Regions from separate parts of the Allobosea sp. TBD101 genome, predicted to be linked through region 2. Evidence: predicted binding sites of a transcription regulator. Region 2 holds the regulator's gene; the other holds the start of a gene.

Region 1 (15,851 bases), 1.6 Mb from region 2:
TATGCGCTGCCGCCCGATCCGGAGGGCCGAAGGCCGCGGTTCAGGCCGCCGGCGCTTTTGCTGTCGGGGTCGGCGTGAAGGTGCCGTCCGCATTCGGCTCCATGGTGACGAGGGCATCGTGCATGGCGCGCAGCGTCGCGCGATGGCCGATCGAGACGATGCAGGTCTGCGGCAATTCGTGGTCGATCGTCGCGTAGATCTCGCCTTCCAGCTTCTCGTCGAGCGAGGCCGTCGCCTCGTCGAGGAAGAGCCAGTCCGGCTTGCTCAGGAGTGCGCGCGCGACGGCGAGCCGTTGCTGCTCACCACCCGAGAGCCGCTGCCCCCAGAGATCGACCTCGTCGAGCTTCTCAGCGAGATGGCCGAGCTTGACCTTCTCCATCGCGGCGCGGGTCGCGGCGTCGTCATAGGCGCCTTCCTCGGCCGGGTAGGCGAGCGCCGCCCGGAGCGAGCCCTGCGGTAGATAGGGCCGCTGCGGCAGCAGCATGATCTCGGCGTTGGCGGGAATGCCGACCTTGCCGTCGCCGAAGGGCCAGATGCCGGCGATGGCGCGGAACAGCGTCGACTTGCCGGAGCCGGAAGGGCCGATCAGCAGCGTCGAGCGCGCGGTACCGAGATCGAGCGCGCCGAGCTTCACGATCGGCTTGCCGTTCGGCAGGAGGAGGGTGGCGTCGCGGATATGCAGGCTCTCGTCGCGCGAGGTTTCGCGGCCGAGCGCCTCTTCGCTGATCGAGCCGTGCTGCGCCTCAGCGATTGCCGCTTCGAAGGAGGTGAGGCGGTTGATCGAGGCGAGGTAGGAGGCGATCGAGGAGTAGCTGTTGATGATGAAGGACAGCGCCGTCTGCACCCTGTCGAAGGCGCCGGCGACCTGCATCATGACGCCGAGCGTGATCGTGCCGGCGAAATAATACGGCGCCAGAATGATGTAGGGCAGGACGACGCTGAGCTGGTTGTAGGACAGCGTGAAGCTGGTCAGTTTCAGCCGGCGCCAGACCAGCCGGTAGAAGTTCTCGACGATGTCGCGGAAGCGCTGGGCCAGCTGACCGCGCTCTGTCGGTTCGCCGACCATCAGCGCGATCTGCTCGGAATATTCGCGCAGGCGCGCCAGCGAGAAGCGGAAATTCGCCTCGCGCTTCTCCTGCTCGAATTCGAGGCGGATCAGGGGGCGGCCGATGATATGGGTCAGCCATGTCGCCGCAGCCGCATAGAAGAATGCCACCCAGAAAATGTAGCCCGGAACGGCGAAGGAGGTACCCGGCAAGGTGAAGGCGACGGGGATGTTCCAAAGGATGATCGAGAACGAGACCAGCGTGGAAACCTGCGAGAGCAGGGGCAGCGCGAAGCCGTAGGTCTGGTTGACGAAGGAGCGCGTGTCTTCGGCGATACGCTGGTCGGGGTTGTCGACGGTACCGGCGAGCGCGATTCGGTAATGCGTCGCATGGTCGAGCCACGCTTTCGTATACTCGTTCGCCATGAACTGCCGCCAGCGGATCAGGATCGTATAGTTGGCGAACAGCTCGACGAGGTTCGAGATGACCCAGAGCAGGGCCCAGACACAGAACACATAGAAGAGCTGGTACCAGAACGCGGCGGCGTCCTTGTTCTGCAGCGCGTCGTACATGTCGCGGTTAAAGAAGGAGAGGCGCAGCGTGATGCCGACCTGCGTCTGGTTCAGCACGATCAGGAAGACGAAGAGCGAGACCGCAAGCGTGCCGAGCCGGATGCTGAACGGCCCGATCGGCCAAAGGTTGGCGGTGGTGATCTCATCGGATTCGAAATAGGGCGAGGCCAATCGCGCAATGCGCGCGATCACCGGCACGAAGGAGATCGCGTAGATCAGGACCGCGAAGACGCCGACCGTCGTGGGCAGGCTGGTCGGGACGGGCGGGATGCCGAGCGCTGCCGGCCACCAGCCCAGATGGGCCGCGATCGCGGATGCGCCGAATACAAGATACTCGATCGCGAAGACGCTGGAGAAGATCCGCAGGAAGAAGGGCAGGGCCGGCGAGCGGAAGGTGACGACCGCCAGCAGCAGGCCGACGACGCCCATGCCGATCACACCGGCCGATCCGGCCTGCTGGCCGACGACCAGCGTGGCGGCCGCCAGCGCGGCGACGAGAATGCTCAACAAGCGCATAGATGGGAATCCTGGCGGGAGACGGTGAAAGCCACGATTCGGACCATGTCGCAGCGGGAGTGGCCTTTCAATGGCGGCGCGACAGTATGAGCAAATTGTCATCTCGCGGAGAGGCGGTGGCGAGGAGCGCAAAGGCCCTGAGAACCGGCTTCCAGAAAAAGGGCGCGGTCATCCCGGGCGACCGAAGGGAGACCCGGGATCCATGCCGGAAGCTTTATCGGAAAGGCTCCGGCATGGGTCCCGGATCGGTGCCGCTTCGCGGCTTGTCCGGGATGACCCGCGCTCTTGCAATGGACCGCGCGTCGAGCCGAAACGAAGCGCCCCGGGCGAGCGGGCTCGTCCGGGGCGCGAAGCTGGAAGGGTCGGCTTTAGCCGATCACAGCGCGGCGATGATCTTGCCGGCGTCCCACTTGTACATCGAGAAGCTCGGCGAGCTCAGGTCGCCGGTCTTGCCGTAGGTCAGCGTGCCGATCGCCGTCTTGACCGGCATGCCGGACTGCAGGGCCTTGGCGGCGCCGTTCGCGTCGCCCGGCTTGCCGGCCTTCTCGATCGCAGCCTTGAGCACCTCGACGGCCGCATAGGCGTTGAGCGTGAAGGCTTCCGGCGGGATGCCCTTCTCCTTCAGCGCCGCGACGGCCTGGGCCGAGTCGGGGTTCTTCAGCGCGTCGGTCGCGTTGGTGAAGAGCGTGCCGGTAGCATGGTCGCCACCGATCGCCGCGTACTCGGTATTGGACAGGCCCTCGCCGCCGATGATCGTCGCCTTGACGCCGGCATCGGCGAGCTGGCGCGCGAGCAGGCCGCCCTCGGGATGGTAGCCGCCGAAATAGATAGCCTCGACATTCGCGGCCTTCAGGCGCGTCACCACGGCAGAGAGATCCTTGTCGCCGGGATTGACGGTCAGCGCCGCCACTTCCTTGAGCCCGCCGGCATTGATACCCTTCTGGAAGGCGTCGGCCAGGCCCTTGCCGTAGGTGCCCTTGTCGTGGACGATCGCGATCTTCTTGTCCTTGAGGTTCTTCAGGACGTAAGTCGCGGCGATGTCGGCCTGCTGGTCGTCGCGGCCGCAGGTGCGGAAGACGTTCGTCAGGCCGCGCGTCGTCAGCGCCGGCGAGGTCGCGGTCGGCGTCACCATCAGCACGCCGCTCTCCGAAAACACGTCCGAGACCGCCATGGCGACGCCGGAAGTCACCGGTCCGACCACGAACTTGACCTTGTCGCCGACCAGCAGGTTAGCGGAGGAGACGCCCTGCTTCGGGTCGCCGGCATCGTCGGCGAGCTTCAGCACGAGCTTCTCGCCGAGCACGCCGCCGGCCTTGTTGATCACGTCGACCGCGGTCTGGGCGCCGTTCTTGACCTGGTCGCCATAGGCGGCGACCGGGCCGGTCAGCGGCGCGACGAGGCCGATGGTGATGTCGGCCTGTGCGGTCTGGGCGGAGAGGAAGAGCGCGGCAGCCAGCGCGGCGCCCGACAGAAATTGTGACTTGTTCATCTGCATCTCCTTACGGCATGCAACTTTAGCGCGCGATCCCGTTGGGGGTCGCTTCTCGCCTGTATAGGCCAGGATGTCGGCGGAGGCACTGCCTGCGCTTTCATCAGCCAAGGCGGAAAATGCATGGCGATGCAGCAATGGGCGCCGGAAGCTGTGAAGATGGTCCTGTCTGGCCTCAGCCGCTGCGGGCCTTGCGCTGGGCCTCCAGCTCCTCGGTGACGGCGATCACGTCGAGATAATCCTCGTGGCGGGCCGGCGCATAGCGCGAGACATGGCCGTCGGTAAAACTCTTCCACGCCTCCGGAGCGGCCTCTTTCATCGCGTTCATGGCGGCGACGAAATCGTCCTTCAGCCCCTGCGGCAGGTTGGCGCGGGTCGAGAATGGGCTGGCCGGGATCAGCGGCGATGTCCAGATCACGCGGGTCGAGCCGGCCGAAATCATCCCGCGATCGGCGAGCCTTTGCGCGACGCCGTGCTCTGCATTTGTCTGGTGGGTCGCGACGATGTCGAACTGGCCGCGCACCAGCGCCAGCACCGAATTGTCATGGCCGCCGGAGAAGACCGTGCCGCTGAAATGGGTTTTCGGGTCGATGCCCTGCTTGCGCAGGAAATAGGAGGGGAAGGCGTAGCCGGAGGTCGAGTTCGGGTCGGCGAAGGCCATCACCTTGCCCTTGAGATCCGCAAGGCTCCGGTAGGGGCTCTCCGACCGCACCAGCAACACGGAATAATAGCCTTCCTGCCCGTGGTTATCGACGTCGCGCAGCAGCGGCTGGAGCTTGTCGCCGAGCACACGGCGCCCGAGCGCGTAGACCGCCGGTCCGAAGCGGGCGAAATCGACCTGGTCGGCGCGCATCGCTTCGACAAGGCCGGCGTAGTCCGAGACCCGGAAGAAGCGCACGGGTACGCCGAGCCGCTGTGACAGGTAGTCGACCATCGGCTGGGTCCGGGCGATGGCGCCGGCCTCGTTCTCGGCGGAGGAGACGCCGAAGCGGACCTCCTTGATGTTCTGCCGCCAGTCGGAAGCCTGCGCGAAGGCGGGGGCGATGCTGCCGGCGGCGAGGCCGGCAAGAACGTAACGGCGTGTCGGCATGGCTGTCTCCGCGCGACGGGGAACGAGATAGCGCCTCGATGAGCTGCGGTGACGACGGCTGGATGGCGGGCGGATGACAGTGCCGTGAAACGAGAAAAGGCCCGGCTTGCGCCGGGCCTTTCCTTGTAGCTTTCGAGAAGCCGGACTTCCTCAGAAGTCCATGCCGCCCATGCCGCCGCCGCCCATCGGGGGCATCGGGGCGTCCTTCTTCGGCAGGTCAGCGACCATCGCCTCGGTGGTGATCAGCAGGCCAGCGATCGAAGCCGCGTCCTGGATCGCCGTGCGGACGACCTTGGTCGGGTCGATGATGCCGGCCTTGACCAGATCGCCGTACTCGCCGGTCTGGGCGTTGTAGCCGAAGGTGTATTCCTTCGACTCGAGCAGCTTGCCGACCACGACCGCGCCGTCATCGCCGGCGTTGTCGACGATCTGGCGGGCCGGAGCGGCGATCGCCTTGCGGACGATCTCGACGCCGGTCTTCTGGTCGTCGTTCTGGGTCTTGATGCCCTTGACCGAGGACAGGGCGCGCAGGAGCGCAACGCCACCGCCCGGAAGGATGCCTTCTTCCACCGCAGCGCGGGTGGCGTTCAGGGCGTCGTCGACGCGGTCCTTCTTCTCCTTGACCTCGACCTCGGTCGCGCCGCCGACGCGGATGACCGCGACGCCGCCGGCGAGCTTGGCCAGACGCTCCTGGAGCTTCTCACGGTCGTAGTCCGAGGAGGTCTCCTCGATCTGGGCCTTGATCTGGCCGACGCGAGCCTCGATGTCCTTCTTCTTGCCGGCGCCGTCGATGATCGTGGTGTTCTCCTTCTCGATGCGCACGCGCTTGGCGCGGCCGAGCATGTTGAGCGTCACGGTCTCGAGCTTGATGCCGAGGTCTTCCGAGATCATCTGGCCGGCGGTCAGGATCGAGATGTCCTCGAGCATGGCCTTGCGGCGATCACCGAAGCCCGGAGCCTTGACGGCCGCGACCTTCAGGCCGCCACGGAGCTTGTTGACGACGAGCGTGGCCAGAGCCTCGCCCTCGACGTCCTCGGCGATGATGAGGAGCGGCTTGCCGGTCTGAACGACGGCCTCGAGGATCGGCAGCATCGCCTGCAGCGAGGACAGCTTCTTCTCGAAGACGAGGATGTAGGGGTCGTCCAGCTCCGCGATCATCTTCTCGGAGTTGGTGATGAAGTACGGCGAGAGGTAGCCGCGGTCGAACTGCATGCCCTCGACGACGTCGAGCTCGGTGTCGGCGGTCTTGGCTTCCTCGACGGTGATGACACCCTCGTTGCCGACCTTCTGCATGGCCTTCGAGATCATCTCGCCGACCGACGAGTCGCCGTTGGCCGAGATGGTGCCGACCTGCGCGACTTCCGCGTTCGAGGTGACCTTCTTCGAGTTCTTCTTGAGGTCGGCGACGATGGCCTCGACGGCCAGATCGATGCCGCGCTTCAGGTCCATCGGGTTCATGCCGGCCGCAACCGACTTGGCGCCTTCACGAACGATCGCCTGGGCGAGAACGGTGGCGGTGGTGGTGCCGTCGCCGGCATGGTCGTTCTGGCGCGAAGCGACTTCGCGGACCATCTGGGCGCCCATGTTCTCGAACTTGTCGGAAAGTTCGATCTCCTTGGCGACGGTGACGCCGTCCTTGGTGATGCGCGGAGCGCCGAACGACTTCTCGATCACGACGTTGCGGCCCTTCGGACCCAGCGTGACCTTCACGGCATTGGCGAGGACATCCACGCCGCGCAGCATCTTGTCGCGGGCTTCAGTGCCGAATTTGACGTCTTTGGCAGCCATGAGAGCTACTCCTTGGACTGGAATTGGGAAGGTAGGAAAGCGGTCAGGCGGCTATCAGCCGACGACGCCCATGATGTCGGATTCCTTCATGATCAGGAGATCCTGGCCATCGATCTTGACCTCGGTGCCCGACCACTTGCCGAACAGGACGCGGTCGCCCTTCTTGACGTCGAGAGCGACGAGCTTGCCGGCTTCGTCACGCGCGCCGGAACCGACGGCGATGACCTCGCCCTCCTGGGGCTTTTCCTTGGCGGTCTCGGGGATGATGATGCCACCCTTGGTCTTTTCCTCGCTGTCGAGGCGGCGGACCACGACGCGGTCATGCAAAGGACGGAACTTCATGGTTCTGTCTTCCTCTCGGTCTTATTCGTTTCGGGGGCCGCTGAAGGGCTCCCGGGGGAGGCTGTTAGCAGTCACCAAGTGAGAGTGCTAACAGATGCCAGCGGAGATAGGCGCGGGGGTACGGAGAGTCAAGGAAGCACCCGGCGATAAAGTGAACGGCGGCGGATGCGGTGTCGCAGGTCGCTTCAGGCCTGCTGGCAGCAGCGCTTGAACACGCTAACATGGCGGAATGACGACGCCCTCGCCCGACCCGCGCCTCGACGCCATCGCCCGCTCCTGCGTGGCGCTGCACGTCCGCATGACCGCACGCGCCGTGACGCGGGCCTATGACGAGGCGATGCGCCCGAGCGGTCTCAAGATCACGCAGTTCGTGCTGCTCTCGGCGCTCTCAACCGGGCAATGGAAATCGGTCACGGAGTTGGCTGAACGCTTCGCGCTGGAGCGAACCTCGCTGACGCGCAACCTCCAGCTTCTCGCGGCCGAGGGCATGGTCGAACCGGTGGAGTGTCGCGGCCGGGCCTCGGTCTATGCGGTGACGGAGAAGGGCAGGGCTGCGATCGAGGCCGCGATCCCGTACTGGCGGATGGCGCAGGACAAGATCGAGGGCGGCTTCGGCGAGGAGCGCTGGCGTGAGACCCGCGACGGCCTCAAGGCCTTGCGCCGGGCCGCGCGCGGCGAGCGCTGAAGTCACGAAGGCTGGTTGACCACCGCTCGTCCATATCTCTATCGTGCAGATACACGAATGGAGATCGGCATGAAGCGCGCGGTTGGGGTGGTGTCTCGCGAGGAACTCGTCGCGGGTGATGGCTTGAGCTTCTTGCGCGGGATCATCGCCGGCACCAATCCGGCGCCGCCCTTCGCCGACGCCATGGATTTCGAGCTGGTCGAGGCCGATGAGGGCAGAGTGGTCTTCGTCGGGACGCCATCGCCGCGCTTCTTCAACCCGCTCGGCACGATCCATGGCGGCTGGACGGCGACGATCCTCGATTCCGCCATGGCCTGCGCCGCCCATGCCACGCTGAAGCCGGGCGAGGGCTACACCACGCTGGAGATGAAGCTGAACTATGTCCGCCCGGTCATGCCGGATAGCGGCCCGGTGCGCTGCGAGGGCAAGCTGATCCATCGCGGCAATACGGTGGTCACGACGGAGGGCAAGCTGGTCGATGCGCGCGGCAAGCTGCTCGCGCATGGCACCGAGACCTGCCTGGTGCTGCCGGGCAAGCGCGCAGAGGGCTGAGCGGCCACTGGGCTGCCTCCTACCGTCGCGCTATTGGAGAATGGTCTCCTAGGAGCTGCCCGATGCCCGTCGTTCCGTTCCATGCCCCGGATGTCGAGGCGCGGTATCAGTCCTTTCCGGCACCACTGCGCGGTCCGCTGCTCGATCTGCGCCAGCGCATCTTCGGCGTTGCAGCCGCGACGCCCGCAATTGGCGCTCTCGCCGAAACCCTGAAATGGAACGAGCCGGCCTATCATCCCGTCAGGCCGCGGATCGGCACGACGATCCGCCTCGGTCCGCTGCGGAACGAGCCTGAGGCCTACGCGCTCTTCGTTCATTGCCAGACCAGCTTGGCGGACACCTTCCGGCAGCTCTATCCCGACCTCTTGCAGGTGGACGGCGAGCGGGCACTGGTCTTCCGTCTGGGCGAGCCTGTCCCGGCCGAGGCCCTCGACCACTGCATCGCGCTCGCGCTGACCTATCACCTCAAGGGCGAAATCAGCGCCGGCTGACGGCGATGGCGCCCGCGACGATCAGCAATGCGCCGAGATAGGTCGTGTAGAGCGGCACCTCGCCGAACACGAAGAAGCCGAGCAGGCTCGCCCAGATCAGCGCCGTGTACTCGATCGGGGCCAGGCGCGAGGCAGCGGCGCGCGCATAGGCCGAGGTCAGCGTGAGGTGGCCTGCAACGCCCAATGCTCCCGCGAAGAGATAGGCCGCGAGATCCGCCAGTGTCATCGGCACGAAGGCAAGCGCTGCCGGGATGGCGAGACACACCGCCGGCCCGACATTCTGGAAGGCGACGATGACGGTCGGATGCTCCCTGACCGCGATGCGCCGGAGCAGGATCAGGTTGAAGGCATAGCTGACCGCCGAGAACAGCGCGGCCGCGACGCCGAGCCCGGCGCCGCTGACATGGCCCTGCAGCCGCGGCCAGACCATCACCAGCATGCCGGCGATCCCGAAGCCGAGGGCCTGCAGGATGCGCCTGTCGATCTTCTCCTTGAGCAGCAGCCCGCCGAGCAGCGCGACGAAGACCGGTGCGAGGAAGGAGAGGGTCAAGGCCTCCGCCAGCGGCAGCACCGAGACCGAATAGAAGAAGCTGCCGGCGGTGACCACGACCAGCGGGACCCGCGCGAGATTGCCGACGAGGCTGGCCTGCGTTGGTCGCGGCGGCCGGGCGATGGCGAGCACGATGAGCGCGCAGATGCCGCCCATCAGGAAGCGCATGAACAGCGCCACGATGAAGGGGTGCTGCTGCATCTGGCCCTTGATCACCCCGTCCATGGCGGTGAGCAGGGCGATGCCGAGTGCGGCCCGGAGGGCTACGGAGAGGGTCATGAGCCGCGAAGCGACTTGCGGAAATGATACTCCCAGCTTTCCGAGACATCGCCCAGATAGCGCTCGCCCGGCCAGCGCGCGAAGCCGAGCTTCTCGTAGAAGCGATGGCCACGCGCGAAACGGGTATCCGACCACAGCACCATCTCGCCGAAGCCGCCCTGTTCCGCGAAGTCCAGCGCCTTGGCGAACAGTGCCTGCGCCAGTCCAGCGCCGCGGAAGGCGGGGTCGACATAGACCTTGGCGAGCTCGACGGCGTTCTGCTCGGGCACCGGGGTGACACCAAGCGAGCCGGCGATACGCCCGTCCGGCCCATCCACGATCCAGAGCACGCCGCCCTTGGCTGCGAAATAGGAAGCCGGCCGGCGCAATTCGGGCAACTCGTCCTCGACGAAGACGCAGCCCGGATACTCGGCGAAACTCGCCGCAATGAGGGCGGAGAGGGGGCCGGAATCGTCGTCGCGGGCAAGCCGGATAGGCGGGGTCATGGTACTTGCCTTAGGGTCAAATTCTGCCGTCGTACAGATGCGGAAACGGCATCGGGTAATGCCGTGGCGGCAGGGCACGGGCGACGGAGGACCGGGTGCCGCGACCGCCCCCTTGGAAAACCCGCCGTGTCCGGCTACCCCGATCCCGGAAGGCGCGCGCTTGGCTTGAGTCGGGCGCTTCCATCCTGGCCTCATGTGGATCGGACGGATTGGCGAAGGCACGATGACCGTTCTTCTGCCCTTCATCGTCAATGCCGGGCTGAACTTCGTCCTCGGGCTGCTCGTCGCCCTGTTCCTCGGCCCGGAGGCCTTCGGGCTCTACGCCATCGGCGCCGCCACTGTCGTGCTCGTCAACACGGCGCTGCTCGACTGGCTGAAGCTCTCGGTCGTCCGCTTCTATTCGCTCCAGAGTCGCGAGAGTGATCCCGGCATCCGGGCGACGCTCGACCTGCTCTTTGCCGGCGTCAGCCTGTCGCTTTGCGCGCTTCTCGCCGCCGCGATGCTCGCAGGCGTCGATGCCAGGTTGCCGGCGGCGCTGCTGATGGTCTCGGTCGCGGGCGGCATCGCTGCCGGCTGGTTCGACTATCACGCGGCCATCGCCCGCGCCCGCTTCCTCGATGCGGCCTATGCCCGGCTCGTCCTCGTCCGGAGCGTTGCGGCTCTGATCTTGATGGTCGGCGGCGCCTGGTGGACCCGTGATCCGGCCATTGTCCTGCTCGGCGGCGTGCTCAGCGCGGTTGCTGCTGTTCTCGCCAATCGCGGCCGGCTGGCCGATGCGAGACCGGTATCGGGCGCGCTGCGGAGCGATTTGATGCGCAATTTCGCGCGCTACGCCCTGCCGCTGGTCGCGGGCAATGCGGTCTATGCGACGATCCCGCTCCTCAACCGCGCGATTCTCGCCGAGAGCCACGGCTTTGCCGAGGCTGGCTATTTCTCGCTGGCCTCGGATATCGGCCTGCGGCTCTTCCCCGTGCTGGCCTCGATGCTGGAGATCGTGCTGCTGCGCGAAGTCATCCGCCTCGACGAGACGCGCGGACGCGTCGCGGCGCAGAAGCGCATCGCCCGCAACATGGTCGTCGTGGTCGCCTGCGTGCTGCCGGTGGCACTCGGCTTCTGGCTGATCCTGCCATCCTTTGAACGTCTCTTCGTCCCGCAAGGTTTCCGCGGCCATTTCGCAGGGCATATGGCACTGCTCCTGCCGGGTTTCGCCGCTATTGCACTGTTCCAGGCTGCGCTCGCGCCGGTCTTTCTGCTGGCGAAACGCACGCTCATCGCCGCGCTCGCCGCCCTGGCGGGGCTCATCGTCGATCTCGCCATCATCTTCGCGCTGCCGGGCGCACTTGAGCCGGCGACGGTCGCGGTCGCGCAGAGCGCGGCCTATCTGACGGCGCTGCTGGTCACGGCGGTGGTGGCGTTGCGCGCGCTTCCGGCCTTGCCGCCGCTGCGCGAAATCGCTTGCATCCTCGTCGCCGGTGCCGTGATGGGGCTCGCGATCTGGCCGCTGCGCGGCACGCTTCCGGCGGCGCTGGAGCTGTCGCTCCAGATCGGGCTCGGCGGGTTGGTGTATGCGGCGGTGATCCTGGCCTGCGATGTCGGCCGCTGGCGTACCGGCCTGAAGCTGCGCTGGCTCGCCCGGCGCTCCGTGCGCCGGTGAGGCTGGAGCCGACAAGGTTTCCTTCACCCTGTCGCTTGACCGCTCGCTAAGGTTAATTCCGCGAATTATGCGGTTTAAGGCCGATTTCAGCGCCTGAGAGTCAACGATTCACCATTCCTTTGAGGGCGCGCCGCAGGCTTTCCGGCAGTCGATGTCGAGAGTGCCTGAGTCATGCGTCGCAAGATATTCCTTCCGCTCCTCGCCGCGGCCGGAGCCCTGGCCCTGGCCGGGCCGGCCCTCGCGCAGGGCTATCGCCAGAATTACGGCTATGCCGCGCCGAACGACCCGATGGCGTCCGGCGGCGGGCGCGGCAATTATGGCGGTGGTTTCATCGAGATGCTGATGACCGGTCGCGATCCGACGCCGGCAGGCCGTGGCGGCGCGGTCTATAACCGCCCCGGCGGCTATGCCTATGGCCAGCGCATGCAGCCGCAAGGCGGCTACGAGACCGACCCGTTCGAGGCGGCGCGCCAGCCGCGCGCCGGCCGCCGCATGGCCGCGCTCGGCGAGCCTGTCGAGCCGCAGCAGGGCATCCAGCACATCGTCGATCCGCGCTTCCGCAAGCAGGAAGTCGCCTATGACGGCCCGCACAAGCCGGGCACGATCATCATCGACACGCCGCAGCGCTTCCTCTTCCTGGTGCAGCCGGGTGGCCGGGCGATGCGCTACGGCATCGGCGTCGGCCGGCCCGGCTTCTCCTGGGCTGGCATGAAGACGATCACCCGCAAGGCGGAATGGCCGAGCTGGACGCCGCCGGCCGAGATGCTGAAGCGCCGGCCCGATCTGCCGCGCTTCATGAGCGGAGGCCCCGACAACCCGATGGGCGCGCGCGCCATGTATCTGGGATCGACGCTCTACCGCATCCACGGCACCAATGAGCCGAACACGATCGGGCAGGCGGTGTCCTCGGGCTGCATCCGCATGACCAATGACGACGTCACCGATCTCTACGAGCGCGTTCGCGTCGGTGCGAAGGTGCTGGTGATCTGAGGCCAAGCCTCATCCGCGGCGAATGAAAAACGGCGGCCTCGCATCGCGGGCCGCCGTTTTCATGTCTCAGCCAGTCAAGGGCGAGGGGGCGTCCTCAGACCCAGCTGTCGTCGTCCCCGCCGCCATCGTCGAAGCCGGGATCGGCGTCGTCATGGCTCGCGTTCTGGTAATTGGCCTCGCCGTCATAGCCCTGGCCGTAGCCGCGATCCTGTGCGGTCTGGTCGGCCGCGGGCTGGGCGCTGGCGCTCTGGTCCGCCGCCTGCTGCGGCGCAGCCGGTGTCGAGCCGGAGCTCGCGCCGGTGTCGCTCGCGGTCTGGGCTGCGGGTTTGCTGCCTCCGCCGAAGGCGTTGGTCAGCACGTTGCCGAGCATCATGCCGCCCGCGACGCCGGCTGCCGTGGTCAGTGCGCTCGCCATGAAGCCGCCGCCACGCGATGGCTGCTGAGGCTGGTTGCTCCACGGGCCCGGCTGGCCCTGTGCCTGCATCGGCATGGCCTGACCGGGAGCGCCTTGCGACTGCGGCTGGGTGTTCCAGGCACCGGACGGTGCGGAAGCGTCGGCGCGCGGCGGCACGGGTGGAACCGAGCCGGTGCGCGGTACCGATCCGCCGCCGAAGATGCCGGACAGGAACCCGCCAGCCTGCGGCTGGGCTGCCTCGCTGGCGCGCGTCTGTGCCGCGCGCAATTGCGCCTGCAGGCTCTCAACCTGCTGGTTCAGGTTGGCGAGCGCCTGCTCCTGCACATAGACCGCCTGGGCCATGGCATAGGGGGCATAGGGCTGCTCGCGCAGGCGTTCCGCGATGAAATTCTCAGCCTCGGGGTCGCGGGGCTGGTTGGCCGCCTGCCGAAGGCGGTCGAAAATCCCGGCGATCACGTCGCGTTCTTGCGGCGTCATCGTCATCTCCTCTCGTTGCGCGGCGCGGTTGCGCCGCGCTCAAGAGGTGGGATCGGCCTGTGACGGTATCAAGGCGGCGCCCCGGGGAAACGCATCGGCCCGAAAGGTGTGTTCCACCTTTCGGGCCGATGCGATGATAAATATCAGGTCGGCGTCAGATGCTGCCGAAATCGTCGTCCGGCGGCGGCATCTCGTCGACCTCGGTCGGCGCCTGCAGCGTGCCGCGGTTCAGCACCACGACGGTCGTGCCGCTCGGGACGCGGTTGTAGAGGTCGATGATGTCCTGGTTGAACAGGCGGATGCAGCCGGACGAGACCGACTTGCCGATCGACCACGGCTCGGAGGTGCCATGGATGCGATAGAGCGTGTCGCGGCCGCCCTGGTAAAGATAGAGCGCGCGGGCGCCGAGCGGGTTCTCGATGCCGCCGGCCATGCCGCCGGCCCAAGGGCGGTTCCGCTCCGGCTCGCGGGCGATCATCGCCGGGGTCGGGGTCCAGCGCGGCCACTGCGCCTTGCGGGCGACCGTGGCGCGGCCACGCCAGGACATGCCCTGCTTGCCGACGCCGATGCCGTAACGGACGGCGCGACCGCCTTCCATCACGAGGTACAGATAGCGGGCGTCGGTGTCGATGACGATCGTGCCGGGCTGCTCGCGGGTCTGGTAGGAGACGATGCGGCGCAGGAACTGCGGCTCGACCTCGGAGAGATCCGTCGCGGGCAGCGGGTGCTTCTCATCCGGCCGCTCGCCATACATCGCCAGATATTCGGCGCTGATATGCGGCCCCTGATACGCAGCGGTCTGGACGGGCTGCTGGCGCTGGCTGACGCAGGCCGCCAGGAAGAGCGGGCTGAGAGCCGCGAAGACGCGGCGGGTCGGCCGGGCGAGGAGAGAGGCGGACGGACGGACGGGGGACATCGACGGACAACTCGGCGTTATAGGCATGAATGAACGGCGGAACGGCGCGGTGGTTCCATGCGCCGTTGATGACCCCCGTTCAAGGTGGCCGAGATGGCCTTGGGGTGAACAGGAGATGGCCAAATTGTGTCCGTGCAACGCTGTTGCCGTTCGGCAACAGGCGGGTGAGCGGCTCGGGCGAACCTGCTCGCGGCTCAGGTTGCTTCGTGTAGTCCCCACTTGAGCAGGCCCAGCCTTTCGCGGGCCCACCAGCGCCAGAGCATCATCACCGAGACCACGGTCAGCCCGATCGCCAGCCCGATCCAGATGCCGCGGCCGGCGAGTGGCGTCAGGAAACCCAGTGCGGCCGAAAGCGGCAGGCCGATGCCCCAGTAACCGATGCCGGCGAGGATCATCGGCAGGCGCGTATCGCCGAGTCCGCGCAGGATCGAGGAGCCGATGACCTGCGCGCCATCGACGATCTGGAACACGGCGGCGTAGAACAGGAAGAGCATCGCCAGCTCTGCGACCGCTTCCGCGCCGGGCTTGGAGCGGTCGAGGAAGGGCGCGACCAGCCATTCCGGTACGACCGCCATCAGCAGGGCCGTAAATGTCATGAAGCTCAGCGCGAGGATCAGGGCCATCGTGCCGGCTCTGCGGATGCCCTCCTTGTCGCCGGCGCCGAAAGCGCGACCGACGCGGACGGTACCCGCCTGGCCGATGCCGAGGGGCACCATGAAAGTCAGCGAGGCGATCTGGATCGCGATGGCATGGGCAGCCAGCGAGGATGCGCCGATCAGCCCCATCAGGAAGGCGGCGCCGTTGAAGATGACGACCTCAAAGGCGAGCGTCAGGCCGATCGGTAGGCCGAGGCGCCAGAAGGCGCGGTAGCGCGGCCAGTCGGGCACCCAGAAGCGGCCGAGCAGATGATAGCGCCGGAAGCGCCTGTCGAGCGAGACGACGAGCGCAAGCCCCGCGAACATCAGCGCCGATGACAGGGCCGTCGCCAGTCCCGAGCCGGGCAGGCCGAGCGCCGGGAAGCCGAGCCGCCCAAACATCAGGCACCAGTTGGCGAAGGCATTGAACACCAGCGCGAACAGCACGACGATGAAGGCCCAGCGCGGCCGCAGGAGCGCGGCGACGAAGCCACGCAGGCACAGATAGAGGAAGAAGGGCAGCAGCCCCCATTGCAGCGTGTGGACATAGGACGCGGCGGCCTTGGACAGGACGGGGTCCTGCCCCATCGCCCTCAGGATGAACTCGGCCTGCCAGAGGAAGAGCCACATCGGCCCGACCATGGTGGCGGCGGCCCAGAAGCCCTGCCGGACCGTGCGACGCAGGTCACGCACCGCATGCTTGTTGCGGCCGAGCTCGATCGCGATCATCGGCGAGACCGCGCCCATCACGCCGATGCCGAAGATCAGGACGGCATTGTAGAGATTGGTGCCGAGCGCGCCGGCCGCCAGCGCGTCCGGGCCGAGATGGCCCATCATGATGACGTCGGTCGCCGTCATCGCCGTCTGCGCGACATTGGT
Region 2 (15,851 bases):
GCGGCAAGCAGCGAGGTTGCGACGAGGATTTCCAGGCGCAGGCGGTCGACGCGGACGCCGAGGCTCTCGGCCCGTTCGTCGCCGAGACGCAGCGCCGTCAGCGCCCAGCCGCGCATCAGGAAGAACGGTAAGGCGAGCGCGATCAGCAGCGCGGCGACGCCGACCTTCTCCCAGCTCGCGCGGGCCAGGCTGCCCAGCGTCCAGAACACGATCTGGGTGAGCTGCACCTCGTTGGAGCGGTATTGCAGCAAGGCGGTGATGGCGTTGCAGGTAAAGAGCAGGGCGATGCCGACGAGGATCATCGTCTCGGCGCTGACGCCGCGCAGCTTGGTCATGAAGAACAGGACGAGCGAGGCCGACAGCGCGAAGACGAAGGCATTGGCGGTGACGATATAGGGCCCGGCGCCGGGAATGACGCTCCAGCCGAAGACGATCGCGACGGAGGCGCCGACCGTCGCGGCGGCGGAGACGCCGAGCGTGAAGGGGTCGGCCAGCGGATTGGCGAGGATGGTCTGCATGCCCGCTCCGCTCAGGCCCAGCATGGCGCCGACGGCCATCGCCATCAGCGCGATCGGCAGGCGCAGGTCCCAGACGATGACGGAGAGCCGCGGCGTCGCCGATTGCGGATCGACCAGCGTGCGCAGGACATCGCCAAGCGGGAGATTGCCGGGTCCGATCGAGACATCGAGCGCCAGCGCAACCGCCAGCGCGACGACACCGAGCAGGACGAGCTTCAGCCGGCGCGCATTGCGCCGGCGATAATCCCCGGTGGCGGTTGCCGTCATGGGCAGGGTCGCGGCCATCGTCGCTCAGGCCGCCGTCACTGGAGCTTGGCCCAGAACACGCCGGAATAGGGGATCGGCAGGAATTTTTCGTGGAATTCCTTGAAGACCGCCTCCGGGTCGACGTCCTTGAAGCGGTCCGGATAGAACTCCTTCGCCATGGCGAGCTCGGCGATGAAGTAATAGGGCGCGTCGTAGAACTGGTGGTAGAAGGCCATCACCTTCTTGGCCTGCACGGCCTTAAGCTGCTGGAAGCCCGGGCGGCTCATCAGCGCCGCCATTTCCTTCTGCACCTTCTCCGGCGTCGCGTCATAGCCGAGGCTGACGGCGCTGCTGCCGGGATTGCTGCCGTACCAGTTGGCGCCGGTGAGGAAATAGACGTCCGGGTTGTCGGCGAGCACCTTCTCCTGCGCGGCCTGCGCCTGGAAGGCGGAGAAGAACTGGCTGCCCCAGTTGCGCCCGCCGGCTTCCTCGATGAAGCGGCCGAAGTTGAACGGGCCGAAGGTGGCGCAGCAGGGCAGCAGGCCAGCGGCGCGCTCGACGAAGACCAGCGGCTTCTGCTTGTCGGGGATCGCGCCGACACGGGCATAGATGCTGCGGGTCTGGCGCATGTAGTAGTCGGCGAAGGCGTTCGCTTCCTTCTCGCGGCCGAGGATGCGGCCGAGCAACTGCACGCTCGGCAGCACGTTCTGGGTCGGGTCCTGGCGGAAATCGACGAAGATGGTGGTGATGCCGGCCTTCTCGAGCTTGCCGAGCAGGCCCGTCTCCTGCGCCTTGAAGTAGTTGGAGAGGTCGAGAATGTAGACCTCGGTGCCGAGCGAGGCGATCTTCTCCATGCTGACATCGGCGGCATAGGGGTTGCCCATGTTCGCGATGTCCTTGGCCTTCGGGAACTTGGCCAGATACTTCTGCCAGGCGCCCGGATCGTTCTCGATGAGGTCGTTGCCCCAGCCGACGACGCGCTTGAACGGGTCATCGCGGTCGAGCATCGCGAGCGTATAGAGCTGGCGGCCTTCGCTGAGGACGATCTTCTGGGGGTCGCGCGTGACATTGACGACGCGCCCGGCGAGATCGGTGACCTCGATCGTCTCGGCGCTGGCTGCGCCGGCAAACAGCACGGACGCGCCGAACAGGACGGCGGAAGACAGACGGGCAAGCCAAAGGGGAGCGGGCATCGGACAACATCCTGCCGGGAAAGATGCCCTCGCGCTAACACAGCCCGCCTCAGGTCGGCAAAGCAATTCTAACTGTCTTGAATCGATCTAAATTGGAGCTATTTTAGAATAGCCACAGATTTTGAAAGCAAACAGCTTGTCTTGATCTCATCAAGTCCTGCCAGATCAGGGTGTCACCCCGGACAAGCTGCGCAGCAGCGCCGATCCGGGATCCATCATAGAGCGTTGCGCCCTCCGATGGCTTCCGGGTCAAGCCCGGAATGACGGCGCGGTTCCGCAGCAGACTCTCAGGACAGCCTCTCGGCTCCCACCATTGTTTCGTGCGCCCGCACGGCGAAACGCCGGGCGAGAGGCGCGACCTCGGCCGCGTTGGCCGCAGCGGCCGTCCCGGCGCGGACCCGGTCGGCGATACCGACGAAGATCACCGCGAAACGGAACAGCGCGAAGACGAGATGGAAGCGCAGGAGCGGCGCCGTCGGCACGGCATGGGCATAATAATGCGCGAGAAATTCGGCCTCGGTTGGAATGCCCAGCGCCGCACGGTCGAGCCCGAGAATGCCGCCATATTCGTCGGGCGCGGAGTGCCAGGGCATGGCGCAATAGCCGAGATCGGCCAAGGGATGACCGAGCGTCGACAATTCCCAGTCGAGAATGCCGATCACCTCCGGCTTGTCCGGATGGAAGAGCAGGTTGCCGAGCCGGAAATCGCCATGGGCGATCGCGACATGGCCGTCATCCGCAGGCAGATGCGCCGGCAGCCAGTCGGCGACCGCCTCCAGCTCGCCGATCCGCTCGCCCGGCGATTCCCGCAGCTGTTTGGTCCAGCGCGCGATCTGACGCTCGAAATAGTTTCCGGGGCGGCCGAAATCGCCGAGGCCGACCTCATCGGGCTTCACCGCATGAAGCTTCGCCAGCGCTTCGGCCATGCCGAGATAGAGGCCGTGCCGCTCCTCCGGAGCAAGGCCGGGCAGGGCGGCATCATGGAAGACGCGGCCTTCCAATCGCTCCATCAGATAGAACGGCGTGCCTAGCGGGGCGGGATCGGCATGGAACAGGACGGCGCGCGGCACCGGCACATCCGTCTTCGACAATGCTTCGAGCACGCGGAACTCGCGGTCGATCGCATGGGCACCGCGCAGGATCGGCCCCACCGGCTGCTTGCGCAGCACGAGGCGGCGCGTGCCCAAATCGACGAAATAGGTCGGGTTGGACTGGCCGCCGCCGATGCGTTCAAGCGCGAACTCACCGGCACCAAAACGCTCCCGCAGGAGGCTCACCAGCGCGGCCGGATCGAAATCGATGGCGGCGGGCGCTGGGGCTGCCATCGCCTCAGCCCTGCGCTTCACCAGCGACAGGCCAGTGCCAGAAATCACGCCCCTCCTGCGTCAGGAAGCGGTTCAGCACCATCTTGTGGACCTCGTCGGCGCCGTCGACCAGACGCGCCTGACGAGCATAGCGATAAATCCATTCCAGCACGGTGTCCTTGGAGTACCCGCGTGCGCCATTGACCTGGATCGCGACATCGGCGGCATCGTGCAGGACATTGGCGACCTGGACCTTGGCCATCGAGACCTCCTTGCGGGCGAAGCCGCCGCGATCGAGCTCCCAGGCCGCCTTCATCACCAGGAGGCGGCCGATCTCGATGCGCATGGCGAGGTCGCCAAGCTTGAGCTGGATGCTCTCGCGATCGGCGAGGCGCTGGCCGAAGCCGTAACGCTCGGCGGCATAGGCCTGCGCGATCTCGATGCAGCGCTTGGAGAGGCCGAGCCAGCGCATGCAATGGGTGAGGCGGGCCGGGCCGAGGCGAACCTGCGTCACCTTCATGCCCTTGCCCTCGCCGGCCAGCACGTTGTCGGCGGGGATTTCGAGCCCGTCGAACTCCAGCTCGCAATGGCCGCCATGCTCCTCCGGCCCCATGATCTCGATGCGGCGCAGGATGCGCCAGCCCGGCTGATCGGCATGAAAGAGGAAGGCAGTGAGGCCGTTGCGCGGATCGTCCGAGGTGCGGGCGATCAGAATGAAGTGCTTCGCCTCCTCCGCTCCGGTGATGAACCATTTCCGGCCGCTGACGATGTGCTTGTCGCCGCGCCGCTCGGCCCTGGTCTGGATCATCGAGGGGTCGGAGCCGCCACCCGGATGCGGCTCGGTCATGGCGAAGGCGGAGCGCACCCTGCCTTCGACGATCGGCTTCAGCCAGCGCTCCTTCTGCTCGGGCGTGCCGAGCGCCTCCAGCACCATCATGTTGCCGTCGTCGGGTGCCGCCGAATTGAACACGACGGGACCGAAGATCGAGCGATTCATCTCCTCGTAAGCGACGGCCATGCCCATCTTGCCGAGGCCCGCACCGCCGGTTTCCGGCTTGAGCTGCACGCACCAGAGGCCCGCGGCACGCGCCTTGGCCCGCATCGTGTCGAGCAAGGGCAGCGCGATATTGCCATGGGCGTCGTAGGAGGACCGATCGGCTTCAAGCGGCAGGATCTCCCGCTCTACAAAGGCGGCGATCCGCGCGCGGTAATCCTCAATGCGGGGGGAGATTTCGAAATCCATGGCGAGGCTCACAAGGACGAAACGAGATGGCCGCCATCGACTTCGATGGTAGAGCCAGTAATGTAGCTGCCGGCGGCGGAGGCGAGCAGCAATAGCGCGCCATCGAGCTCCTCCGGCTGGCCCAGCCTTCGCTGCGGGATGCGCTTGATCAGGTTCAGGCCAGCTTCGGTCGCGAAGAAATCGCGGTTGATGTCGGTCTCGATATAGCCGGGGCAGAGCGCGTTGACGCGGATACGATCGCGCGCCCATTCGAGCGCCAGCGCCTTGGTCAATTGGATCACGCCCGCCTTCGAGGCCGCATAGGCGCTGACGCCACCGGCAACCCGATGGCCGAGGATCGAGGCGATATTGACGATGGTGCCGCCTCGGCCGGCTTCGCGCATGCCGCGTGCCACTGCCTGGGCGACCAGGAAGACGCCCTTCAGATTGGTGTCGAGCACCGCATCCCAAGCTGCTTCCGAGAGATCGGCCGCCGGCCCGGCACCGCTGACCCCGGCATTGTTGACGAGGATGTCGAAATGCCGACCGTCGAGCGCATCCGCGATCGAGGCGGCATCGGCCACGTCCAGAACCAGATGTTTCGCGCTGCCGCCCGCCGCGGCGATCTCGGCGCCCGCCTGATCCAGCGCAGACTGCCTTCGCGCGGCCAGCGTCACATCGGCGCCGTGTCGCGCGAGCAGCCTGGCGAAATGCAGCCCCAGCCCGCCGGACGCCCCCGTCACCAAAGCCGTCCGGCCTGAAAGATCCTCGAACATCGCGGCGATTCCTCCACCAAAAATCGAGCGATCGCTCGCTATTTTTATGGCGATCCACCCACGCTTGCAATAGGCTTGCTTCGACAGCGGAAGCTTGGCTCAGGCAGAGGCGCGGACAGGGTGCAGCCGGCGGATCAAAAGGACGACGCCAGCGCTTTCTCGATGGAGGCGCTCTGCCAGCGCATCTTCGAACGGCATCGCGACACCATCCGCGTGCGCAAGCCGCATGTCGCCGTCGCCAATCTCGCGCGCATCGTCGAGGCCACGCTCAAACTCTCGAACCGGCAGGGCTTTCACGCCACCAGCCTGCGCGATCTCGCAGAGGCCTCCGGCCTCAGCATGGGCGGGCTCTATGCCTATTTCCCCAACAAGACGACGCTGCTGGCGATGATCCTCGGCGAGGTCGCGCACGCGGCGCAGGAAGCGCTCGGGACGCCGCCTGCCGCTATCGCCGGCGATCCGCGGCGCCATCTCGCCTGGGTGATCGAGAGCCATATCCGCCTGACCGAGGTCATGCAGCCCTGGTTCGTCTTCGCCTTCATGGAGGCGAAGTCGTTTCCTGCAGCTGAGCGCCGGCAGGCCATCGACAGCGAGGCCGCGACCGAGACGATGATCGCCGAGGTCCTGCGGCGCGGCACGGCCGACGGCGTCTTCTCGATCGCGGATATCGATCTCGTCGCCGCGCTGATCAAGCCGCTGCTGCAGGAATGGTATGTGAAGCGCGCCAAGTACCGGAAGCGCGGCACATCGATCGAGACCTATATCGCTGCGACCACCGATTTCATCATGGCGGCGGTGCGGGCGCGGCCGTCCAGCTGACCGGATTAAATTACCCGGATAAAATATTGCCTTATTAAAATCCGGGTACTATTAGAACACCCATCACGGAAGGATGGGTTGCACCGATGCAGATGGCTGACAGGAGGGCGGCGACGGCCGCCTACAAGGAACGGAAGACGGTGGCGGGCATCTTCGCCTTCCATTGCGAGGCGGCCGGGCTGACATGGGTCGGCCGCGCGCCCGATCTTTCCACGATCGAGAACCGGCTGCGCTTCACGCTCCGCCATGGCAGCCACCGCCAACGCTCCATGCAGGCGGCGTGGAACGCGCATGGCCCCGAGGCCTTCCGCTTCGAGGCACTGGAAAGGCTGGAGGACGAGGATATCGCCTATGTGCTGGATCGCGTGCTGAAGGAGCGCCTCGCCCATTGGCAGGCGAAGCTCGGAGCCGAGGCGCTCTGATCGATCGCAGCTTGCCCCACCCACGCTGGTCATCCCGGGCGTAGCGAAGCGAAGACCCGGGATCCATTCCGGAACGGTTTAGGCATGGATCCCGGATCGGCGCAGCTTCGCTGCTTGTCCGGGATGACGGCGTGTTTCCTGAAAGAACGAAGTACAGGCCGTGCCGGCTCAATCGTCCATCTTGAGGGCGGCGATGAAGGCTTCCTGCGGGATTTCGACCTTGCCGAACTGCCGCATCTTCTTCTTGCCTTCCTTCTGCTTCTCCAGAAGCTTGCGCTTACGCGTGGCGTCGCCGCCATAGCACTTGGCGGTGACGTCCTTGCGCAGCGCGCGGATGGTCTCGCGGGCGATGATCTTGCCGCCGATCGCGGCCTGGACCGGGATCTGGAACATGTGCGGCGGGATCAGCTCCTTGAGCTTCTCGCACATGGCGCGGCCGCGGGCGTCGGCACGCGAGCGGTGGACCAGCATCGAGAGCGCATCGACCGGCTCGGCATTGACCAGGATCGACATGCGCACGAGGTCGCCCTCGCGATAATCGGTGATCGCGTAGTCGAAGGAGGCATAGCCCTTCGAGATCGACTTCAGCCGGTCGTAGAAGTCGAACACCACCTCGTTCAGCGGCAGGTCGTAGACGACCTTGGCGCGCGAGCCGACATAGGACAGATCGGTCTGGATGCCGCGGCGGTCCTGGCAAAGCTTCAGCACGGAACCGAGATATTCGTCGGGCGTGAAGATCGTCGCCTTGATCCAGGGCTCCTCGATGAATTCGATCTTCATCACGTCCGGCATGTCGGCCGGGTTGTGCAGTTCCAGCGTGGTGCCGTCGCGCAGCTTGAGACGGTAGACCACGGACGGCGCGGTCGAGATCAGGTTGAGGTTGAACTCGCGCTCCAGCCGCTCCTGGATGATCTCCAGATGCAGCAAGCCGAGGAAGCCGCAGCGGAAGCCGAAGCCGAGCGCGGCCGAGGTCTCCATCTCGTAGGAGAACGAGGCATCGTTCAGCCGCAGCCGGCTCATCGCGGCGCGCAGCACCTCGAAATCGGCGGCGTCGACCGGGAAGATGCCGCAGAACACCACCGGCTGCACCGGCTTGAAGCCCGGCAGCGGTTCCGCGATCGGCTTCTTCTCGTCGGTGATGGTGTCGCCGACGGCGGTATCCGCGACCTCCTTGATCGAGGCGGTGAAGAAACCGACCTCGCCGGGGCCGAGCTGCTTGACCTCGGTCATCTTGGGCTTGAACACGCCGACGCGATCGACACCATAGGAGGCGTTGGCCCGCATCATCCGGATCGTCATGCCCTTCTTCAGCACGCCGTCGATGACGCGCACCAGCACGACGACGCCGAGATAGGCGTCGTACCATGAGTCGACCAGCAGGCACTTGAGCGGCGCATCGGGATCGCCCTTCGGCGCCGGCAGCTTCTGGACGATCGCCTCGAGCACGCCCTCGATATTGAGACCTGTCTTGGCCGAGATCGGCACCGCCTCGGAGGCATCGAGGCCGATCACATCCTCGATCTGCTGCTTGATGCGCTCCGGCTCGGCGGCCGGCAGATCGATCTTGTTGAGGACCGTTACAATCTCGTGGTTGGCGTCGAGCGCCTGATAGACGTTGGCGAGCGTCTGCGCCTCGACGCCCTGCGAGGCGTCGACCACCAGCAGCGAACCCTCGCAAGCCGCGAGCGAGCGCGAGACCTCATAGGCGAAGTCGACATGGCCGGGGGTGTCCATCAGGTTCAGGACATAGTCCTTGCCATCCTGGGCCTTGTAGTCCAGCCGCACCGTCTGCGCCTTGATGGTGATGCCGCGCTCCTTCTCGATATCCATCGAGTCGAGGATCTGCTCGCTCATGTCGCGGGCCGCGACAGTGCCGGTCTGCTGGATCAGGCGATCAGCCAGCGTCGACTTGCCGTGGTCGATATGGGCAACGATCGAGAAGTTGCGGATATTGTCGATGGAACGGGTGCTCATGCGCGCGCCATAGCAGTGATGCCGCGTCGCGCCAAGCGGTTGCGCGTTTCGAAGCTCGCCCGGTGACCATAAACTCTGCGGTCATCCCGGGCGAAGCGCAGCGAAGACCCGGGATCCATGCCTGAGCGTATCCAACGAAGGTTCCGGCATGGATCCCGGATCGGCGCCGCTTCACGGCTTGTCCGGGATGACGGCGGAGAGTTTCGAAATCTCCAAATGCAACTTGCAAATTCCAATATCTAAGAATTATTCTCAGCCATGGAGTTCGACCACGATACCGAGATCGACCGCATGCTCGGGCAGCGCCTCAAGGCTGCCCGCCAGCGCCATGGCCTGACGCTCGACGTGCTTGCCGAGCGCAGCGGTGTCAGCCGAGCGATGATCTCCCGCGTCGAGCGCGGCGAATCGAGCCCGACTGCGGCGCTGCTGGTCCGGCTCGGCTCCGGGCTCGGTCTCTCGCTCTCGGCCTTGCTGGAGGAGAATGCAGGAAGCGGGCCGCTGGCGCGCCACGACGCCCAGCCGGTCTGGCGCGATCCGACGAGCGGTTATCTGCGCCGCAACGTTTCGCCGCGTGGAACGGGGTCGGGCTTCGAGATCGTCGAGGTGGAGCTTCCGGCCGGAGCCGAGGTGAGGCTCGACAATGCGACGGGCGCCGCCGCGCTCGACCAGCAGATCTGGGTGCTGCGCGGCCGGCTCGACCTCACCGTCGAAGGCATCCGCCACGAGCTCGCCGAGGGCGACTGCCTGCAGATGCATCTGCGCGGCCCGATCATCTACCGCAATCCGGGCGACGCGCCCGTCCGCTACGCCGTCATCCTCGCTGCGAGAAGCGGCGCCTTTCCGGGACATATCGCATGAACGCGACCAGCCTCGCCGCTTCCATCGAAACGCTCGACGCCAAGGCTACCGAGGGGGCCATCCCGGCGCTGGCGGAAATCCTGCGCGACAGCGTCGCCAACGGCGCCTCGGTCGGCTTCATGAACTGGAATATGGCCGCCGATTACGAGCGCTTCTGGCGCGATGTCGCGGCAGGCGTCGCGAGCGGGCAGATCATCCTGCTGGCTGCGCGAAACGGCGACGGCCTCGTCGGCACCGCCCAGCTCCACCTGATCGGCAAGCCGAACCAGCCGCACCGCGCCGAGATCGCCAAGGTGCTGGTGCATTCGCGTGCGCGCCGACAAGGCATCGGCGAGGCGCTGATGCAGCGCGCCGAGGCGATCGCGCGGGAAAAAGGCCGCGACCTCTTGGTACTCGACACGGACGAGCACGGCGCGGCGCGGCGACTCTACAACCGATTGGGCTGGACCGAGGCCGGCACCATCCCGCGCTATGCGCTGATGCCGGATGGCGCCGATTGCGGCTCGACGTTTTTCTACAAGAGCCTGGCTTGAGCCACCGTTGTCATTCCGGGGCACGCCGCAGGCGTGAACCCGGAACCCACGACTGGGTGAGGCATTTGACATCCCACGACTAGCGGCTCGCCCAGTCGTGGTTTCCGGGTCCTTCGCTACGCGAAGCCCCGGAATGACAAGAAGGCTCAGCCCTCGGCGTTGCCGCGGACATAAGGCTCGACCGGGCCTTTGAGCGTGATCGTCATCGGACGGCCGAAGCGGTCCTTGGCGGTGCCGGCGGCGACCTTCACCCAGCCTTCGGAGACGCAATATTCCTCGACATTGGTCTTCTCGACGCCCTTGAAGCGGATGCCGATGTCACGGGCCAGCACCTCTTCATTGTAGAAGGGGCTCTCGGGATTGACGGAAAGACGGTCGGGAAGCTGCTCGGACATGGCTCGCACCTGAATTGCGGAAAGGAATGATTTGCCCGCTCGATAGCCGCTTCCGCCCGCAAAGCCAACTCAGGGCCTCGAGGCTGGCCTAGCGGCTGCCGTCGAGCAGGCGGCCGACGACCTTGGCGGTGTAGTCGACCATCGGGACGATGCGAGCATAGTTCAGGCGCGTCGGGCCGATAATGCCGACGACGCCGACGATGCGCTGCTCGGCGTCGCGGAAAGGCGCGGCGACCATCGATGACCCCGACATCGAGAACAGCTTGTTCTCCGAGCCGATGAAGATGCGCACACCGTCGCCATCCTCGGCCCGGGTCAAGAGGTCGATGACGTCGGTCTGCGTCTCCAGATCGCCGAAGAGCATGCGGATGCGCTCGAGGTCCTCCTGCGCCCGGAGATCGTCGAGCAGGTTGGCCTGGCCGCGCACGATGAGATGGCGGTCGCTGCCGGGGCCGGCCTGGGTCGCGATGCCGCTTTCGACGAGGCGGGCCGTCAGCACGTCGAGCTCGCGCTCCATCAGTTCGCGCTGCCCGCCGATCTCGCCGCGCAGTTCGGCCAGCGTCTTGCCGAGGATACGGGCGTTGAGGAAATTCGCGGCCTCGCTCAGTGCCGAGGCCGGGAGGCCGGGCGGCAAAGCCAGCAGGCGGTTCTCGACCGTGCCGTCCTCGGAGACGAGCACGACCAGCGCGCGAGCAGGGTCGAGCCGGACGAACTCGATATGCTTCAGCCGGACATCGGCCTTGGTGGTGACGACGACGCCGGCGCCGCGCGACAGGCCGGAGAGCAGGGCCGAGGCTTCGGTCAGGGTCTGGTCGAGATTGCGGTTGCTGGCAGCGACCCTGATCTGCGCCTCGATGCGCGAGCGCTCCTCGGTCGTGAGGTTGCCGACCTCCATCATCGCGTCGACAAAGAAGCGCAGGCCCCTCTCCGTGGGCAAGCGCCCGGCGGAAGTGTGCGGCGCATAGATCAGGCCGGCCATTTCGAGGTCGGTCATGACGTTGCGCACCGTCGCGGGCGACAGCGCCCTCGGCAGCAGGCGCGCGATATTGCGCGAGCCGACGGGCTCCCCCGTCGTCAGATAGCCGTCGACGATCTGGCGAAAAATCTCGCGCGAGCGCTGGTCGGTCTCGACCAGGCTGCTCATCGTCTCGGGGCGGGGCGTATGGGCGCTCATGAACCTTTTCAGGCGAACCGTCGTTCTCGTCCTATTGTCGTCATGCAAGGCGCAGGGATCAAGGGGCAGAACTGCTCCGTACCTTGCCGCGTGCGGCGCAAACGCCTACAAGCCGCCACTTCCCCGCAAGACAGGAATATTTCATGCGACCCTCCAAACGCGCCGCCGACGAGATGCGCAAGGTCACGCTCGAACGCGGCGTGGTGCGCTATGCCGAGGGTTCCTGCATGGTGACGTTCGGCGAGACCAAGGTGCTCTGCGCCGCGACCGTCGAAGAAAAGGGGCCGCCGTGGCTGCGCGGCACCGGCAAGGGCTGGGTCACCGCCGAGTATTCGATGCTGCCGCGCGCCACGCATGAGCGCACGCGCCGCGAGGTCACCTCCGGCAAGCCCTCCGGCCGCACGCAGGAAATCCAGCGCCTGATCGGCCGTTCCCTGCGCGCCGTGGTCGACCTGACCGCGATCGGCGAGCGCCAGATCGTCGTCGATTGCGACGTGCTCCAGGCCGATGGCGGCACCCGCACCGCCTCGATCACCGGCGCCTGGGTCGCGCTGCACGATGCGCTGAAATGGATGGAAGGGCGCGGCCTGCTCAAGGGCACGAACCCGCTCAAGGACCATGTCGCCGCGATCTCCTGCGGCATCGTCGCCGGCAACCCGGTGATCGATCTCGACTATGTCGAGGATTCCGGCGCGCAGACAGACGCGAACTTCGTCATCACCGGCTCCGGCGGCATCGTCGAGGTGCAGGGCACCGCCGAAGGCGCGCCCTTCTCCGAGGAGGAGCTTTTGTCGCTGCTGAAGCTCGCCAAGGGCGGCGTCTCCCAGCTCGTCACACTGCAGAAGGCGGCGGTGGCGTAGTCATCGTCATAGAACACGGCGTCATCCCGGACGCAGCGAAGCGGAGATCCGAGATCCATTGTAGAGTGGGACGCTCTTCGATGGATCCCGGGTCAAGCCCGGGATGACGGCGTGGTTCCAGAGGATAAGAAGAGATGTCGGAGCACCGCCTCCTCACCGGCAAGGTCGTGATCGCGACCCATAACCAGGGCAAGTTGCGCGAGATGCGCGAATTGCTGGCGCCCTATGGCATCGAGCTCGTCTCGGCCGGGGAGCTCGGCCTGCCCGAGCCGGTCGAGGACGGCACCATGTTCTCGGAGAACGCGGCGATCAAGGCGGTTGCCGCCGCGAGCGCCAGCGGACTGCCGGCGCTCTCCGACGACTCGGGCATCTGCATCGACGCGCTCGACGGCGCGCCCGGACTGTTCTCTGCCAACTGGGCGGGACCGGGCAAGGATTTCGCCCCGGCAATCGGGCGGGTGCAGATGGAACTCGCCAAGCGCGGCGCGATCACGCCGGAGAAACGCAAGGCGCATTTCGTCTCGGCCCTGGTGATCGCCTGGCCGGACGGCCATCAGGAATTGTTCGAGGGCCGCGTCTTCGGCACGGTGACCGAGCAGGCGCGGGGCCTCGGCGGCTTCGGCTACGATCCGGTCTTCCTGCCGGAGGGCCACGAGAAGACCTTCGGCGAAATGACGGCCGAGGAGAAGCACGGCATTCCGGCCGATGGCTCGCCCGGCCTGTCGCATCGCGCGCGCGCCTTCCATGAGCTGGCAGCCGCCTGCCTGAGGAAACCGGCGTGAGCGCCCCGGCCGCCCTCGCAGCGCGGCCTTCCATCCTGCATCCGACCGCGGATGCGGGCTTCGCCGTCTATGTGCATTGGCCGTTCTGCCTGGCCAAATGCCCCTATTGCGACTTCAACTCCCATGTCCGGCTGCAGCCGCCGGACCAGCAGCGCTATATCGCCGCCTTCCGCCGCGAGATCGCGCACCGGGCCGCGCTGGTGCCGGGCCGCACGGTGTCCTCGATCTTCTTCGGTGGCGGCACGCCCTCGCTGATGGAGGGCCGCACGGTCGGCGCGATCCTCGACGCCATCGGCGAGCATTGGGCTGTCGACCCCAATTGCGAGGTCTCGCTGGAGGCCAATCCGACCAGCGTCGAGGCCGGGCGCTTCCGCGATTTCCGGGCGGCCGGCGTCAACCGCGTCTCGCTCGGGGTGCAGGCGCTGAACGATGCCGATCTCAAGGCGCTCGGCCGGATGCATTCGGCCGAGGAGGCGCTCGCCGCCGTCGCGATCGCGCGCCAGTATTTCGAGCGCTACTCCTTCGACCTGATCTATGCCCGCTCGCCCTTGCAGACGCCCGCCCTGTGGCGCGCCGAGCTGGAGCTGGCGATCAGCCATGCGGCCGAACATCTCTCGCTCTACCAGCTGACGATCGAGCCCGGCACCGCCTTCGAACGGCTGTTCCGTTCCGGCAAGCTCGCCATTCCCGACCATGATGCGGGCGCTGCGCTCTACGAGACGACGCAGGAGATCACGGCCAAGCACGGCCTGCCGGTCTACGAGATATCGAACCATGCCCGGCCGGGGGCAGAGTGCCGGCACAACCTCGTCTATTGGCACTATGGCGAGTACGCCGGAATCGGCCCCGGCGCCCACGGCCGGCTGGTGACGAGCGAAGGCCGCATGGCGCATTCGACGGAGAAGCGGCCGGAAGTCTGGCTCGAACGCGTCGAGGCCGAGGGCCATGCGCTGGTCGAGGACGAGCGCCTCAGCGCGGAAGCCCAGGGCGACGAGTACCTGCTGATGGGGCTTCGCCTCGTCGAGGGCATCGATCCCAAGGTGTTCAAGGCGCTGGCCGGACGTGCGCTCAACGCCAAGCGCGTTGCCAGCCTGATCGAGCAGAAGCTGCTGATGGAGCGTGCGGGCGGGCGGCTCGCGGCGACGCCCGACGGCGCGCTGCTACTCGACGCGCTGGTGGCTGATCTGGCGGCTTGAGCTAGGCCGAGCTTACAGCTTCATGCTCGCCCTTGTGGCGAGCATCCACGTCTTGAACACCGCATGACACGAATGAAGACGTGGATGGTCGGGACGAGCCCGACCATGACGAAGAGCGCGAAATGCGCCCCTCAGCCCTTCCCCAGCCGCGCGCCCGTCTTCGGGTCGAAGACATGGACCTTGTCGGGATCGACAGTGATCCAGAGCCGGCCTTCCTGCGCCGCGACCTCCCCGGTCGCCGCCTGCATCACGAAGGGGTGGCCCGAGAGCTTGCCATGGAAGAGCTGGGTCGCGCCCAGTTCCTCGATGAACTCGACATCGAAGGGCAGCGAGCCCGCCTGCCCTTCCGAGGCGATCTCGACATCCTCGGGGCGCAGGCCGACCTCGACCGGCGCCTGCGCCGCCAGGTCCTCGCGGAGGTCACGAACCTCGATGATGGTGTCGCCGAGCGCGACGATGCCGGAGCCGTCGACGAGGCCGGGCAGGATGTTCATCGGCGGCGAGCCGATGAAGGTGGCGACGAACTTGCTCGCCGGCTTGCGATAGACCTCGGCCGGCAGGCCGATCTGCTCGACCTGGCCTGCATTCATCACGACAAGCTTGTCGGAGAGCGTCATCGCCTCGACCTGATCGTGGGTGACGTAGATCGAGGTGACGCCGAGGGCGCGCTGCAGCTTCTTGATCTCGACGCGCATCTGGACACGCAGCTTGGCGTCGAGGTTCGAGAGCGGCTCGTCGAAGAGGAAGACCTGCGGCTTGCGCACGATGGCGCGGCCCATCGCGACGCGCTGGCGTTGGCCGCCGGAAAGCTGGCGCGGCCGGCGCTCCAGGAAGGGCTCGATCGCGAGGATGCGGGCGGCTTCCTTGACGCGCTTGTCGATCTCGTCCTTCGGCGTGCCGCGGTTGCGCAGTCCGTAGGCCATGTTGTCGTAGATGTTCATATGCGGGTAGAGCGCATAGTTCTGGAACACCATGGCGATATCCCGGTCGGCCGGCTCGACCTGGTTGACGACGCGCTCGCCGATCGCGACCTCGCCGGACGAGATCGTCTCCAGCCCGGCGACCATGCGCAGGAGCGTGGACTTGCCGCAGCCGGAGGGGCCGACGAGGACGCAGAAGCCGCCATCGGGGATGTCGAAGGAGACGCCTTTCACGGCTTCGACGCCGCCGGCATAGACCTTCTTGACGTTGCTGAGAGTGACCTGGGCCATTCGCGGATTACTTCTCGGTTTCGACCAGGCCCTTCACGAAGAGCCTCTGCATGGCGATGACGACGAAGACGGGCGGCAGCATCGCCAGCATGGCGGTGGCCATGGCGAGCTGCCATTCCGTCAGGGCGTCGGCGGTGACGATCATCTTCTTGATGGCGATGACGATGGTCTGCATCGAATCCTTCGTCGTCACCAGAAGCGGCCAGAGATACTGGTTCCAGCCATAGATAAACTGGATGACGAAGAGCGCGGCGATCGTCGTCATCGAGAGCGGGAGCAGCGTGTCCTTGAAGAACCTGAAGGGGCCGGCACCGTCGATCTTCGAGGCTTCGAGCAATTCGTCGGGGATCGTCATGAAGAACTGCCGG

Evidence for each region. The regulator HrcA, encoded in region 2, represses chaperone genes, less so after heat shock. The targets are predictions, from matches to a motif close to GTTAGCACTCNCNNNNNGNGAGTGCTAAC.
Region 1: groES (co-chaperone GroES) is a predicted target of HrcA. The motif match lies at 6,907-6,935, and genes of this name have one in related genera.

What each region holds. Positions count from the first base shown of each region.
Region 1 is NZ_CM187543.1:4,009,188-4,025,038, reverse strand. It holds gene AC6RIC_RS19570 (ABC transporter ATP-binding protein/permease) at 41-2,134, opposite strand; gene AC6RIC_RS19565 (branched-chain amino acid ABC transporter substrate-binding protein) at 2,511-3,623, opposite strand; gene phnD (phosphate/phosphite/phosphonate ABC transporter substrate-binding protein) at 3,799-4,713, opposite strand; gene groL (chaperonin GroEL) at 4,864-6,501, opposite strand; gene groES (co-chaperone GroES) at 6,556-6,843, opposite strand; gene AC6RIC_RS19545 (MarR family winged helix-turn-helix transcriptional regulator) at 7,073-7,528, shown strand; gene AC6RIC_RS19540 (PaaI family thioesterase) at 7,598-8,080, shown strand; gene AC6RIC_RS19535 (DUF1801 domain-containing protein) at 8,143-8,571, shown strand; gene AC6RIC_RS19530 (DMT family transporter) at 8,558-9,400, opposite strand; gene AC6RIC_RS19525 (GNAT family N-acetyltransferase) at 9,397-9,885, opposite strand; gene AC6RIC_RS19520 (lipopolysaccharide biosynthesis protein) at 10,109-11,539, shown strand; gene AC6RIC_RS19515 (L,D-transpeptidase) at 11,711-12,529, shown strand; gene AC6RIC_RS19510 (DUF2076 domain-containing protein) at 12,624-13,421, opposite strand; gene AC6RIC_RS19505 (L,D-transpeptidase) at 13,576-14,337, opposite strand; gene AC6RIC_RS19500 (MATE family efflux transporter) at 14,532-15,851, opposite strand, start outside.
Region 2 is NZ_CM187543.1:80,734-96,584, forward strand. It holds gene AC6RIC_RS00375 (FecCD family ABC transporter permease) at 1-785, opposite strand, end outside; gene AC6RIC_RS00380 (ABC transporter substrate-binding protein) at 821-1,957, opposite strand; gene AC6RIC_RS00385 (phosphotransferase family protein) at 2,245-3,282, opposite strand; gene AC6RIC_RS00390 (acyl-CoA dehydrogenase family protein) at 3,287-4,504, opposite strand; gene AC6RIC_RS00395 (SDR family NAD(P)-dependent oxidoreductase) at 4,513-5,259, opposite strand; gene AC6RIC_RS00400 (TetR/AcrR family transcriptional regulator) at 5,422-6,078, shown strand; gene AC6RIC_RS00405 (GIY-YIG nuclease family protein) at 6,165-6,500, shown strand; gene lepA (translation elongation factor 4) at 6,669-8,474, opposite strand; gene AC6RIC_RS00415 (helix-turn-helix domain-containing protein) at 8,733-9,332, shown strand; gene AC6RIC_RS00420 (GNAT family N-acetyltransferase) at 9,329-9,865, shown strand; gene AC6RIC_RS00425 (DUF3297 family protein) at 10,012-10,260, opposite strand; gene hrcA (heat-inducible transcriptional repressor HrcA) at 10,349-11,434, opposite strand; gene rph (ribonuclease PH) at 11,578-12,294, shown strand; gene rdgB (RdgB/HAM1 family non-canonical purine NTP pyrophosphatase) at 12,429-13,076, shown strand; gene hemW (radical SAM family heme chaperone HemW) at 13,073-14,272, shown strand; gene AC6RIC_RS00450 (sn-glycerol-3-phosphate import ATP-binding protein UgpC) at 14,404-15,483, opposite strand; gene ugpE (sn-glycerol-3-phosphate ABC transporter permease UgpE) at 15,491-15,851, opposite strand, start outside.